3 regions of the Metabacillus dongyingensis genome follow, and region 3 is predicted to be linked to each of the others. Evidence: riboswitches for the same ligand, from Rfam matches in the RefSeq annotation. Region 3 holds a riboswitch; each other region holds the start of a gene.
The links. A riboswitch is a leader RNA that binds a small molecule or an ion and turns the genes downstream of it on or off. The one in region 3 is predicted to bind S-adenosylmethionine.
Positions count from the first base shown of each region.

Region 1 (3,281 bases), 1.2 Mb from region 3:
AGCTGTTATGCATGAGACTTTTTAAATCACTTAATTTCTCTTGAATGCTTTGACCACCTTTCAAAAGATTTTGCTGAAGCGCTCTTGTGGAAAGGGGCAGGCCGCCCGGAGCTTTTCCTATTCCCAAATCCACTCTTCCTGGAGCTAAAGATGACAAAACGTTGAAGATTTCAGCGACTTTATATGGACTATAATGTTGAAGCATAACTCCGCCAGAACCTATTCGAATCTGTTTGGTTTTTGCCAGAAGGTAGGAAATGAGAGCTTCTGGCGCAGAGCCAGCTAATTCCTCTGAATTATGATGCTCAGATACCCAAAAACGGTGATAACCCCATTTCTCTGCAAGTATTGCCAGATCCACTGTTTGTTTTAACGCATCTGCTGCTGTATCATTTTCTCCAATCGGACTTTGATCAAGAATGCTCAATTTTATTGACACACTTTCTTCCCCCCTTGTTTATTTCTTTTCCTCACAGCCCTATTTAATGTGCCTCTAGAAGTCCAGTCAGCAAAAGAAGCTGCAAAAAAGGCCCCCCAGATAAGAATGCATATCTTATCTGGGGCGCCTCCGGTTGACCAGTGGGCAATTCTTTATTCTTTCAATTCTTTAAATTATGAAATTTAAGATCCATTGAAAGAATATTATTCTTATTTTTCCGATAAATCAAGTTGGTTTTATAAAAATATTTTCGGACTATACAAAGGTCTACTAATCAAGATAAAAAGTCAGCTGTTTCCTGTTCTTCCTTGTTCTGCGTTTTTTCACGCAAACTGATTTTCCGGAAATTCCAGACCTAAGCTCTCTCGAAGAGTGACACCTTCATACTCCGATCGAAATAAACCCCTTTCTTGAAGAATAGGAACAGCTAATTCTATAAAGTAATCAGTTGTCTATAGTCCATCGATAAAGAGTCTTTATTAATTATTAATTATTTATGATTTCTTCAACCGGTTTTTTTACTGGGATTTTGGTTCCGCCAAATTCCTTCTTTATGAATTCCTGAACTTCTTTCGAATGATATATACTGCTTAATTTTTTAAAATTTTCATTTTTTTCGTTTTCTTTTTGAGTAACAAGAATATTAATATTTGCCTGTGTATCTTGATTGACCTCTTCATGGTAAATAGAATCTTTAATAGAATTCAATCCAGCATCAAGAGCAATGCTGTTTCCAATTAAGGAGGCATCTACATCGGGAAGAGACCGCGCTGTAGATGATCCGTCTACTGGAACAAATTTAATATTTTTCGGGTTTTCTACAATATCTTGAATCGTTCCAAATGAATCAAAATCATCCTTTAACGTAATGACACCTGCATTTCGCAATACGCGTAGAGCTCGAGCTGTATTTGCCGGATCATTAGGAATGGCTATTCCAGCATTTTCCGGAATTTCTTCAAGTGACTTCAAGCGTTTAGAATAAATACCCATTGGTTCTAAATAAGTTGTTGCTATTGCGGCTAAATCTGCATTTTTACTTTTCACATAATCTTGAAAATATGATAGTGATTGAAAAGCATTTACATCAAGGATTCCGTCATTTGTAGCCTCATTAATTTGCAGGCCGTCATTAAATTCTTTTACTTCAATCTCAATTCCGGCTTCTTTGGCTGCTTTTGATTTTGAAATAAAGTTCCATACTTGAGCATCTGATCCAGATGAACCTACGACAATTTTGTTGTTTTCAGATGCATTTGAGTTTATGTTGCATCCTGATAAAATAATGAATATGATTCCGGCTAGAAGTGTAATCGATAATTTTTTCATTTTTGTTTTCTCCCTTTTTCAATTTTTTTTAATCCTTAATATTGCGAGTTCTCACCGCCCATCAAAAATTGCGTAAAATAAAAACCCTTTCTAAAATAAGAAAGAGTTTCGGATTAAACGAATATCTCATCTTATCTTTCAAGCACTTTCATGCTTGCTGGAATTAGCACAGTACTTTTATATAAGCCTGTTGCCGAGGTTTCATAGGGCCATTCCCTCCACCTCTCTAAATAAGAATATATGTTTTTTTCATCCATTAATGGATTCATCACTCCTTAATTAATCATGTTAAATGAACGAAAGGCTTCCATCTCAAGTTCTCAGGGTACTTGAGTGAAAGCCTCTGGTTATCCAGTGAGCGCTGTAATTGAAAAATTTGTTAATATTAAATTAATACAATAAATCATATGTGTCAAGTCGGAATTAAAAATAATAATTACTTTCTATACTGCATTGATTAAATCAATTATGCCTAATACACATTGTAATTACTGTTTATTTCTTGTATTTATTAAGGGCATAAAAATTTATTCCTAATAACATTGCAATTCTTATCTCCTCCCAAAATTCTCTCTTTGAAAAATAGGAAAAAGAAAAATTGGTTTATTCATATTTACTCACATCAAGGTTGATTTAACTTTCTATTTGTTAATAAAAAAGACACCCCTATTTTTTGCTGCGTTGAAGGTAACTTCACGTGCAAATAGAAGAGTGTCTTTTTGAAAAACTATCAAACTGCTTTTAAAAAAGAATCGTTTTCACTTGATTTGTTTTAATTTTCGATTGTACTTTATTTTCTTCCACCTCTATAACTTCAGAACATTTTTCATTAAGATTTGCCGTATATGCTTGTTGAATAGAACGGTTTATTTTAAATGAAACGACCTTTTCTTCGTCGGTTGGATTATAGAAACGCAATACGAATTGATCATCCTTTTCGGCTTTCTTCAAAGTACTTAAAACAGAATCCTGATGTACTTCTTTTATAAAGCTGAAAGAGGCCGGCGTTTTAACATCCGCTGTATTAAGTTTCATTGCATTAAATGGAATTTTGTTATAGAGATCAATTGGTGTTAAGTACTCTTTAGCCATCCGTGCAGCATTAGCTTTTAATGCAGATTGCTGATGTGTAACAATCGCAAACTCTAACGTTAGTTTTCCAAGCATTTGTGAGTCTGGAGTAGGTAATTTAATTCCAGAAGGACGGCCCGGCCTTCTGAGCAGTTCTTCCTTACCCAGCACTCCTACACCTCTGAACAAGGTTATAGCAATTGTGTCGTATGCTTCACCGACAATCTCATACTCTCTTGTACTATTTGTTAGTACACTCACACCATATGCTTCATTGGATAGACTAACAAAACTTAACATTGGATAAATGGAATCTGGACGTTCATCCCATTCTTCCTGCTCCCAAATATCCATTGCACTATCGTAAACATCACGTTTCAAACAACCAAATTGGTTATCAGATACAGAAAATGCTGAAGCAATTCCCGTTGGAATTAACGCT
Region 1 is NZ_CP082944.1:3,123,145-3,126,425, forward strand. Features, by position in the region: gene K8L98_RS15300 (LLM class flavin-dependent oxidoreductase) at 1-439, opposite strand, end outside; gene K8L98_RS15310 (MetQ/NlpA family ABC transporter substrate-binding protein) at 926-1,768, opposite strand; SAM riboswitch class I at 1,897-2,005, opposite strand; gene mngB (mannosylglycerate hydrolase) at 2,510-3,281, opposite strand, start outside.
Region 1: it holds a riboswitch for S-adenosylmethionine, as region 3 does, so the genes downstream of both, K8L98_RS15310 (MetQ/NlpA family ABC transporter substrate-binding protein) here and K8L98_RS21680 (methionine ABC transporter ATP-binding protein) in region 3, are expected to answer to the same signal.

Region 2 (3,281 bases), 610 kb from region 3:
TGTATAAATCATTTTCAATAAACGGAATTCGTTTTTGATGCAGCTGCTGGTCAAGCAAAAGGTGAATCCGCAGCCACTCATACGTCAAATGAGTTTTCATCACATCGTCTTCCATGCGTTCGATCATTAAATGCATGGCAGTGAGCGGGGTCTTCACTTCATGAATCCACGATAACAGTTCATCTTTTTCCTGTTCAAGCGAAATTCTGTTGTGCAAAGCATCTTTTTTCAGGGACTGCGCCTGTTCGCTGAGCGTCTTTTCAACCAATTGTTCAAACGGGCTTTCCGGAGCTGGAATGCTTGATATATCAAGGTTGTTTTCCCGATCTGCCAGACTTTTATAAAAAGCAGTTTCTTTGTTGTACCGAACAGATAAGAAGATAATAAAAGCGATCATGGAAAGAAAAACAATATACAGGACTGACTGCACTGGAATGGCTGAGTCAATGAAAGCGATAAATAGAATAAAAAAATGAATGATAATAAAGAACAGAATCCAGCTCCGGCGCTCTTTTAAGAAACGGAGAATCATACCATTTCCTCTTCTGCCGCAAGATATCCCTGGCCTACTTTTGTCTCAATAAATTGACCAAGACCAATTTCATCCAGCCGTTTTCGCAGGCGATTGACATTCACTGTTAACGTATTATCGCTTATGAAGCGTCTATCATCCCACAGGCTGTTCATGAGCTTGTCCCTGCTGACAATTTTGTTTTTTTGTTCAATCAATAGTTTAAGAATGAACATTTCATTCTTTGTCAGTTCAACGGAACCGGTTTCGTTCGTAACCGTATTTCGCTCATAATCAACCGCAGCATTGCACCATGTTTTCAGACTTACTTGCTCTGTATTGTAGTTATAAACACGGCGGAGAATGGCCTGGATTTTAGCAATCAGCACATCAAAGTGAAAGGGCTTTTGAACAAAATCATCAGCACCAAGCTGCATAGACATGACCATATCAGTCGGATGATCCCGCGAGGAGAGAAAAATGATCGGCACATTCGAATGCGACCGGATCATCCGGCACCAATGAAAGCCGTCAAACTTCGGCAGCTGAATATCAATGATGACCAAATCTGGCTTTACGGCTGAGAATTCCTGCATGACTTTATTAAAATCTGTAATGCCATAAACATCATAAGACCACTGATTTAATCGTTCTTTGATTTCATTAAACAGGGTTAAATCATCTTCAATTAATAGAAGTTTAAACATGAGTTTCACCACACTATAAGGTTTCTTTTACAATTATTGTATAGGAAAACAATTCTGTGTGCTATAGATGGGCTTGACAAGATGTCAGAATACATAAGTGAACGGAATATTCATACTAATCTTGACATTGATTCAATAGATTGCTATTGTAGTAAAAAAATAATTTCTTATCCAGAGAGGTGGAGGGACTGGCCCTTTGAAACCTCAGCAGCAGGTCTATTAAGATACTGTGCTAACTCCAGCGGGTGAATTGACCTGATAGATAAGCGTGCCTTTTATTTGTCAGTAACGCACTCTTTTTAAAGAGTGCGTTTTTCATTTTTTTGGATGTGAAAAAAGGGGAGTAAAAATGGAAGCTAAGCAGCAATTTCAAAGGAAAATGCAATCTCGTCATTTAGTCATGTTATCTCTTGGAGGTGTAATTGGGACAGGTTTATTCTTAAGCACGGGTTATACGATTCAACAGGCAGGAGCGTTTGGGACGATCCTGTCGTATCTTGTGGGTGCCCTGGTCGTTTATCTCGTTATGCTTTGTTTGGGGGAATTAGCCGTCCATATGCCGGAGACAGGCGCTTTTCATAGCTATGCCGCTAAATATATTGGTCCAGGGACAGGATATACTGTAGCCTGGCTGTATTGGCTGACTTGGACGGTTGCGTTAGGTTCAGAATTCACGGCAGCGGGGCTGCTGATGCAGAGGTGGTTTCCATCTATTAACGTCTGGATTTGGAGTGCGGTGTTTGCGTTGATAATCTTTGCATTAAATGCTGTGACGGTTAAGTTTTTCGCGGAATCTGAATTTTGGTTTGCAGCGATTAAAGTCGCTGCCATAGTGATTTTTATTCTTTTGGGTGGAGCAGCAATTGTAGGTTTTATTCCTCTGACGGATTCCAATTCAGCTCCGTTCTTTACGAATCTCACAAATGAAGGATTATTTCCAAATGGTGCATTTGCCGTTATTATGACGATGCTTGCTGTGAATTTTGCCTATTCGGGAACGGAATTAATAGGGGTTGCAGCTGGAGAAACAGTCAATCCGGAAAAAACAATTCCAATGGCGATTCGGACAACATTATGGAGATTGATTATCTTTTTTGTTGGAACCATTGTTGTTTTATCTGCACTGCTGCCTGCATCAGATTCAGGAGTTTTAAAAAGCCCCTTTGTTTCTGTATTTGAACGAATCGGTATTCCTTATGCAGCAGATATCATGAATTTCGTGATCTTAACAGCCATTTTGTCTGCAGCAAACTCAGGCCTGTATGCTGCTTCCAGAATGCTCTGGTCACTTTCAGATAAGAAAACCATATCACCTATTTTTGCAAGAGTGTCAAAGCGCGGTGTGCCTATATATGCAGTGATTTTCAGTATGCTTGGCGGCACCCTGGCTTTGTTCTCAAGTGTTATTGCGCCAGATACAGTATATATAGTTCTTGTCTCCATTTCAGGTTTAGCCGTGGTTGCCGTATGGATGAGTATTAGCGTGTCACAGTTTTTCTTTCGCAGACAATATATAAAACAAGGACATTCGATAAAGGACCTGGTTTACCGGACACCTTTCTATCCCCTGGTGCCGATTGCATCTTTTGTGCTGTGTTTAGCATCTTTGGTTGGAATCGCATTTGATCCTGCACAGCGAATTGCCCTCTATTGCGGCATTTCATTTATTTTGTTTTGCTATGGAAGCTATTATGCAACACATTTTATTAAGAAAAGAGGAGAAGGATATGCAGCAGAAACTCAATCCAATTGAAACCATTTTAAGTGACTATTCCGTCATGATCCTTGATGGGGCACTTGCTACAGAACTCGAGCAGCATGGCTGTGATTTAGACGATCCCCTTTGGTCTGCCCGAATATTACTGGAAAACCCCGAAGCGATTTATCAGGTTCATTCAGACTATTTCCGTGCGGGAGCGGACTGTGCAATTACGGCCAGCTATCAAGCAACAATCGATGGTTTCTTGAAGCGGGGAATCGAAGAAGAAGAAGCTGTGCAATTAATAAAAAAAACAGTGGTGATTGCAAGAAAAGCAAGAGATGATTTTTGGAAGGAAGAAATG
Region 2 is NZ_CP082944.1:4,971,473-4,974,753, reverse strand. Features, by position in the region: gene K8L98_RS24535 (sensor histidine kinase) at 1-532, opposite strand, end outside; gene K8L98_RS24530 (response regulator transcription factor) at 529-1,218, opposite strand; SAM riboswitch class I at 1,383-1,487, shown strand; gene mmuP (S-methylmethionine permease) at 1,568-2,971, shown strand; gene mmuM (homocysteine S-methyltransferase) at 2,946-3,281, shown strand, end outside.
Region 2: it holds a riboswitch for S-adenosylmethionine, as region 3 does, so the genes downstream of both, mmuP (S-methylmethionine permease) here and K8L98_RS21680 (methionine ABC transporter ATP-binding protein) in region 3, are expected to answer to the same signal.

Region 3 (3,281 bases):
GGATGCCATCACACCTAAAACAAAGGCCATTTTTGCAGAAACGATTGGCAATCCAAGTCTGCAGGTTCTTGATATAGAGGCAGTGTCAAAAATTGCTCATGAAGCAGGTATCCCATTAATTATTGATAACACTTTTGCAACTCCTTATTTATGCAGGCCAATCGAACACGGAGCAGATATTGTCATTCATTCGGCCACCAAATGGCTGCTTGGAAACGGCACGACCCTCGGAGGAATTATCGTAGACGGAGGGAAGTTTGATTGGAACAGCGATAAGTTTCCGGGCTTTACGACTCCAGATCCAAGCTATCACAATCTTGTATATGCAGAAGCATTGCCGGAGGCAGCCTTTATTGTAAAAGCCCGCGTTCAGCTCCTCAGGGATTTAGGGCCTGCTATCAGTCCTTTTAATGCATTTCAATTTGCTCTTGGAGTGGAAACACTTCATGTAAGAATGAAAGAGCATATTTTTAATACGAGAAAAGTGGTTGAGTATTTAAATGAGCATCCTGCAGTTAAATGGGTGCTGTACCCTGAAGATGAACAGCACCCTGACAAGGCCCTGGCAGATAAATATTTAGCTAAAGGGGCAGGCGCGGTTGTAGTGTTCGGCATTGATGGCGGCCGTGCAGCAGGCGCAAAGGTGATTAATTCTGTTAACCTATGGTCGCATGTAGCAAATGTCGGAGATGCCAAAAGCCTGATCATTCATCCTGCCAGCACTACACATCAGCAGCTGGATGCAGAAGGCCTGAAAAAATCAGGAGTAACTGAAGACTTAATTCGATTGTCTGTTGGGATTGAACATATAGATGACCTTCTGGAGGATCTTGAACAGGCAATTGAACAAGCAACGGGTGTGAAATCATTAATTGAATCATCCGTCTTTTCGAATTAATAAAAAACTTTTTGGTTGACACCGTCTTTTGGCACATGATAAAATCACACTCGTACTACTAACTCACTGAATTTAAACGTAAACTAATTAAATAAATTGTAAGTCTCTTATCCAGAGAGGTGGAGGGAAAGTGCCCTGCGAAGCCCGGCAACCGTCAATTTTATTGAAAAGGTGCCAATTCACTCAAAGCTGTTATTCAGTTTTGAAAGATGAGAGAAAGGTTCTTCTATAGATATGCCTTTCTGCTCATTTATGCAGAAAGGCATTTTTGTTTTCTTAAAAGTTAAAGGGGAACAAGTGGTTCCGCTTTTCTTAATAAAAACATGAACCTGACGTATTTCGTGCAAAATGATAGTGAGTGGAATTTTGGAAGAAGGTGAATTCATGATTACGTTAAAAGATGTCAAAAAAGTCTTTCAATCAAAAAGCGGAAATGTTACCGCGGTTGATTCAGTTGACTTGAACATAAATCAAGGTGAAATTTTCGGAATTATCGGTTATAGCGGTGCGGGAAAAAGCTCACTGATCAGATTGCTGAACGGACTTGAAAAGCCCACAGGCGGTTCCATTCAAGTAGCGGGAAGAAAGATCGATAAAATCCGCGGAGATGAGCTGAGAACGGCTAGACACGAAATCAGCATGATCTTTCAGCATTTTAATCTCCTTTGGTCAAGGTCGGTCCGGGAAAATATTTCGTTTCCATTAGAAATTGCCGGAGTGAAAAAAGAGCAGCGGGTGAAACGAGTGGAAGAGCTGATTAAGCTTGTAGGGCTGGAAGGGCGGGAAGATGCATATCCATCCCAGCTGAGCGGAGGACAAAAACAGCGTGTCGGTATTGCAAGAGCTCTTGCGAATAACCCAAAAGTATTGCTTTGTGACGAAGCAACATCTGCACTGGACCCGCAAACAACAGATTCAATTCTTGAACTGCTGGTGGATATTAACGAAAGACTGGGTTTGACCATTGTCCTGATTACACATGAAATGCATGTTATTCGTAAAATCTGCCATCGTGTTGCCGTTATGGAGAACGGAAGGATTGTTGAGCAGGGTGAAGTGCTCGATGTTTTCAAAAAACCGCAGCAGTCTATTACGAAGCGCTTTGTGAAACAAATTACGGAGCCTGATGATACGCAGGAAACGATGGAATTGATTCTTGAAAAATACAAACACGGAATGGTTATTCAGCTAACATTTGTGGGGGATTCAACAGAAAGTCCGCTCATTACGAATCTTATACGAAACCATCCGATTGAAGTAAACATCCTTCAAGGGAAAATATCGCAAACTCAAAGCGGATCATATGGTACCTTGCTCATTCATATGGACGGGCAACCTGAAGAGCTTGATAAGGCAATGGCATTTATCCGCTCTCAAGAAGTTGAAGCGGAGGTGATTGCAAATGTTTGAGAATGTGAGATGGGAAAATGTATGGGAAGCTACAAGTGAAACCTTATTCATGACAGGATTCTCCGTGGCTGCAACATTTTTCTTGGGCATTATACTCGGGCTGCTGTTATTCTTAACTTCCAGAGGCGGAATATGGGAAAATAAACCGGTAAATATCATTATATCTGCATTCGTGAATATTTTCCGGTCGATTCCGTTTATTCTGCTTATCATTTTGCTGATTCCTTTTACAAAGGCCATTTTAGATACGTTTCTTGGAGCAAAAGCAGCATTGCCGGCTTTAATTATCGGCGCTGCGCCATTTTATGGACGAATGGTTGAAATTGCTCTACGAGAAATAGATAAAGGAGTCATTGAGGCTGCAAGATCGATGGGTGCAAAAACATCAACAATCATTTGGAAGGTATTAATACCTGAATCATCTCCTGCGCTTATCTCCGGCATTACCGTAACCGCAATTGCACTTGTCGGCTACACAGCCATGGCAGGGGTTGTCGGCGCCGGAGGATTAGGAAATCTTGCATTTCTTGAAGGTTTCCAGCGGAATAATAATGCTGTAACAATGATTGCGACAATCTTGATATTAGTGATTGTATTTATCATCCAATTTATTGGGGACTTTATAACATCAAAATTAGATAAACGTTAGGGAGGAAATTCACATGAAGAAATTATTATTAAGTGCTGTATTCGCAACATCTGCTTTCGCTCTTGCTGCATGTGGTTCAGGAGGCGGAAATGGCGAAGGAGAAGAAACAAAAACGCTGAAAATCGGTGCTTCAAATGTCCCTCATGCGGAAATTCTGGAGGAAGCACAGCCTTTGCTTGAGGAAAAAGGCATTGAACTTGATATCGTGCCGTTCCAGGATTATATCCTGCCGAATAAATCTCTCGCAAGTAAAGAAATTGATGCCAACTTCTTTCAGCATATTCCATATTTAGAGTCTCAAATGGCGGAAAATAAAGATTACGA
Region 3 is NZ_CP082944.1:4,361,299-4,364,579, reverse strand. Features, by position in the region: gene K8L98_RS21685 (O-acetylhomoserine aminocarboxypropyltransferase/cysteine synthase family protein) at 1-898, shown strand, start outside; SAM riboswitch class I at 1,003-1,114, shown strand; gene K8L98_RS21680 (methionine ABC transporter ATP-binding protein) at 1,283-2,308, shown strand; gene K8L98_RS21675 (methionine ABC transporter permease) at 2,301-2,957, shown strand; gene K8L98_RS21670 (MetQ/NlpA family ABC transporter substrate-binding protein) at 2,971-3,281, shown strand, end outside.